DNA from 2 places in the Pseudoflavonifractor intestinihominis genome. Region 1 is predicted to be linked to the other one. Evidence: riboswitches for the same ligand, from Rfam matches in the RefSeq annotation. Region 1 holds a riboswitch; the other holds the start of a gene.
What was found. A riboswitch is a leader RNA that binds a small molecule or an ion and turns the genes downstream of it on or off. The one in region 1 is predicted to bind cyclic di-GMP.
Positions count from the first base shown of each region.

Region 2: linked by a shared signal. The riboswitch ahead of WMO64_RS00575 (InlB B-repeat-containing protein) and the one ahead of WMO64_RS13175 (right-handed parallel beta-helix repeat-containing protein) in region 1 are both predicted to bind cyclic di-GMP.

Region 1 covers NZ_JBBMFK010000024.1:41,862-44,057, forward strand. The annotation lists gene WMO64_RS13175 (right-handed parallel beta-helix repeat-containing protein) at 1-1,257, opposite strand, end outside; cyclic di-GMP riboswitch class I at 1,308-1,396, opposite strand; gene mnmA (tRNA 2-thiouridine(34) synthase MnmA) at 1,713-2,196, opposite strand, start outside.
Region 2 covers NZ_JBBMFK010000001.1:113,426-115,621, reverse strand. The annotation lists gene WMO64_RS00575 (InlB B-repeat-containing protein) at 1-1,165, opposite strand, end outside; cyclic di-GMP riboswitch class I at 1,207-1,299, opposite strand; gene WMO64_RS00570 (AfsR/SARP family transcriptional regulator) at 1,601-2,196, shown strand, end outside.

The DNA of each region.
Region 1 (2,196 bases):
CTTGATGCCCTGGATGGCCAGCGCGCCGCCATAGCCGCCGGTGCTGTCGGCGATGGTGCACTTCTCCAGCTTCAGGCTGGTGTCCATGGTGAAGGTGTCGGCCACCAGGATGGCGCCGCCCATGACCGCGGCGGTGTTGCCGGTGAAGGTGCTGTCGGAGATGACAGCGGGGCCGCTCTGGTGGGAGATGGCGCCGCCGTTGCCCGCGGTGCAGCTGTTGTCAGTAAAGGTGCAGTTGGTGACGGTCAGGCTGTTCTGGGCGCCGGAGCAGAGGCCGCCGCCCATACCGCTGGCGGTGTTGCCGGTGAAGGTGCAGCCGTCAAAGCGCAGAGCTTTGACGTTGTCCGCGTACGCGCCGCCGCCGCCCGAGCCGCTGACGCTGCTGTTGCCGGTAAAGGTCACGCCGGTAAAGGACACGGAATTGCTGTTGCTGCAGTACACGGCGCCGCCGGTGCCGCCCTGGTTGCCGGTGAAGGAGCTGTCGCTCACCGCGACGGTATCCACGCCCAGCATGTACAGCGCGCCGCCCAGGGTGTTGGCGTCGTCCCGGCCGTTGCTCTCAAAGGTGCAGCCGGTGACAGTGACCGAGGGGACCTTGGGCGCGTCGGCGCCCTCGCTGGTGGTGGGGCCCTTCACCGCCACGGCGGAGCCGTAGTTGGTGCCGGCGGTGCCCACATTGTTCTCCAGGGTGCAGCCCTCCATGTACAGGGAGCTGTCGGTCCACAGGGCGCTGCCCGTGCCCGCCACGTTGTTCTCAAAGGCGCAGTCCACCAGGGTCAGGGTGCTGGCCTTGCCGGCGGTGCAGTAGATGGCGCCGCCGTAAAATGCCGCGTTGCCCCGGCCGGCGCTCTGGCCGCCGTCCAGTGTGCCGTTCTTTACGGTCACGTCCACCGCGGCGCCGTCAGGGCTGGTGATGACCAGCAGCTGGTCCGCGCCGGCGCCCTTCAGGCTGTGGCCGTTCAGGTCCAGCACCAGGCTCTTGCTGATGTTTACGGCCCCGGCCAGCTCCACGTCCCCCTCCAGGGTGACCGTGCCGCCGGCCTCGGCGGCGTCCACCTGGGCCTGGAGGGCGGCCTGGCCGTCGGTGGGCTGGGTGTCGTCAGGGTTCTCGCCGGGGGTGGGGTCGGTGCCGCTCAGCACCTCCGGGCTGCCGGTGCTCTCCGGCTCCTCCGCCGCGATGGCGGCGGTGCCCAGCATCCCCACCACCATGCACAGGGTGAGGACCATTGCTAAGATCTTCTTCGTCTTTGCCAGCATATTTCATTTCTCCTTTCTTTCTCCGCTGCGGGAGAAAGGTCTATGAAATCTGCGGCGGCCGGACCGGCATGGCGGCAGCTGCCGCTTTAGCCTCCTGGCTTTGCGTCCCGGCCTTTCGGCCGGTTTGCCTTTGTCGCTTCTTCAGAAGGGGAGACCATCCCGAGTCAGGTCCGCCCCCGTCTACGGCAATACTGTATCATGCAACGGTTACATTTCGGTCACATTTCAAAAAATGTTTTTTATTTATATTTCTATTGTGAAGGAATGGGATCTTCTGTTCCCGCTTCATCCTCCCTATATGTGCGTATTCCCCCCTGATTTTCTATAAAACACTCATTTTCATTCATTTCCGCGCTTTTGTTTTCCATAGAAAAACATTTTTCTGTCATCTCTTTTTTTCGTAAAAAAACAATGGCTCTCCCCGCCAGCGGGGAGAGCCATTGTTCCTTCTGTCTCTATGGGCCGGGGACGGTCCGGTCCGCGCCGGTGATCCAGCCGCTGGCCGCCACCACGTCCCCCAGGTAGAGCACCGCCAGCTGGCCCGGCGTGGGGGCCCGGGCGGGGGTTTGCATCTCCAGCACCACGCTTTCCCCGTCGGCACGGGCCACGGCCGCCAGCTCGGTCTTGGAGTGGCGCAGGCGCACCGTCACCTCCAGCGGCTCCGGCAGGCCGTCCACGGCCAGCCAGTTCATGTCGGCGCAGTATACCCGCCCGGCCATCAGGTCGGCGCCGTCGGACAGCACCACCTTGCCGCAGGCCGGGTCGATCTCGGTCACATAGTACTTGTGGGGGCCGGACACCCCCAGCCCACGGCCCTGGCCCAGGGTGTACCGGTGGATGCCTCCGTGGCGGCCCAGCACCTTGCCGTCCCTGTCCACAAAGTCCCCGGGCGGCGGCACCGCGCCCCGGCGCTCCAGCCAGGCGGCGTAGTCCCCGTCG
Region 2 (2,196 bases), on a different contig from region 1:
CCACCAGGGTGTAGCCGGGCATGGTGGGCGCACCGCTGATGATGACGGCGGTCTCGCCGCTCTCATACAGCTCGGAGGCAAAGCTCACGTAGGTGTTGTTCACCTTGTAGTAGTACTGGAGCACATAGGTCTGGGAGGTGGGCTTGGACTCCTTCCACACCGCGTAGAGAGTCACGTCGCCGCCCTGGGAGGGGATGGCGAAGGTGCTGTCCGGGGCGGAGGCGTTCTTGTCGGTGGACCAGCCCAGGAAGTCATAGCCGTCCCGGGTCAGGCCGTCGCCGCTCTTGGGGGTGAAGGTCTGGCCGGCCATGTAGCCCGCCTCGTCGGTCACAGTGCCGGTGCCGCCGTTGGCGTCATAGGTCACGTGGTAGAGCTGGACCTTGTCCAGGAGCTTGCCGTCCAGGTGCCAGACGTACTCGCCGCTGTCCACATAGTTGTCGGCGCCGTCGGCCACCCGGAGCATGTACCACTCCACGTCGGCCAGGTTCAGCCAGCTGTTGGCCGCAAAGCGCTCCATGCCGGTCAGGGAGACGGCGGAGCCGTACTGGCTGTAGTAGTTGTCGCCGGCCACCACAGAGGTGGGATCAGGCAGCTCCATCTGGATCTTGCCCACGGTGAAGTAGCCGTGGTCGTTGGGGGTGCCCTGGCCCTCCTTGCCGTCCACATACACATAGACGTTCTGGATGCTCAGCTCGGGCTCTCCGGGCTGGGTGGAGCCGGCGTCCTTCAGCTCAATCTCGTAGAAGCCGCTTGCAGCCTTCTCATAGAACAGGGCCTGAAGCTCCTCGCCGCTGAAGCGCAGGGTCTTCCGGGTGCAGCCGTTGTCCAGATACAGCTCAAGGGCGGTCATGTCCCCGGGCTGCTTGTCCTCCAGGCCGCTCACCGCAGTCCAGTAGATATTGGGCACTCCGTTCCACTTCAGCTCCCGGCTGTCGTCGCCGAAGAACAGGGTGGCCCCGTGGATATCGCGGTAGCCGTATTCCTTCTCGCCCTTCACCATATCCTTCAGCGCCTTGGCCGTGATATGGTACTCAAAGGTCAGGTCTCCGTCATAGGTCCCATTGGGGGTCTCCACAGCGGCCAGGGCCCCGATGGACAGGGCGCTCACCACCATACAGAACACCATGAGAAGGGCCAGGGCCTTCTTGCTCATTCTTGCCAACATGCTCATTCTCCTTCCTCGCTTTGCGCGGGCAGTTGTAAGTATGCGGCAGCCGGACGGACGTGGCGGCGCTCCCCCACCGCTTTAGCCTCCAGGCTTTGCGTCCCGGCCTTTCAGCCGGTTTGCCCTTTTCTTGCCGGATTCCGCCGGATTTTTCCGCTTCTTTCCGCGAAAAAATCCCGTCTCGTCCGGCGCTGTACCCACTCTACCACCGCAAGGTTACATTTCGGGTTATATTTTGAAAAAGTATATTTTTTCACTTCCCTTTTTCCGTCCGGCCTCTTTTGGGCAGGAGGCTGTTTTTTTACGAAAAAAATTCCCGATAAAATAGAAAAAAGACTCTTCCAGCCTTTTCAATCCTGTGCTATAATAGGAACAGTCTGGATTCTGCCCATTGTTTTTTCCCGGAAATATTACCGACGAAAGCAGGTGCCTGTCATGAGCGATTCCGCTGGTATCAAAAACGTAAAAGTCACTATGTTGGGCGGTTTTTCCATCGCTGTGGACGGTCACGTGCTGACAGACGAGGCAAATCGCTCCCAAAAGCTCTGGAACGTGCTCTCCTACCTGCTGGTCCACCGGGACCGGAACGTGCCCCAGAGCGAATTCATCGAGCAGTTCTGGCCGGGTGAGAACAGCGCCAACCCGGTCAACGCCCTCAAGACCCTGCTCTACCGGGTGCGGGCCATGCTGGAGCCCCTGTTCGGCTCGGAGGTGGAGCCCATCCTCTCCCGCCGGGGGTCCTACTCCTGGAATCCGGACATTTCCTGTACCCTGGACATCGACGAGTTCGAGGCCCTGTGCCACAAGGCCAACGACGGCCGCCTGTCCGACGAGAGCCGCCTGTCCCTCTACCGCCAGGCCGAGCAGCTCTACCGGGGGGACTTTCTGCCCAAGCTGGAGGGCTCCCTGTGGATCATCCCCTACTCGGTGGAATACCACAACCTCTACCTCCAGATGATCAAGGACTACGCCGCCCTGCTGGAGAAAAAGGAGCTCTTTGAGGAGATGACCGAGGTCTGCACCCGGGCCAG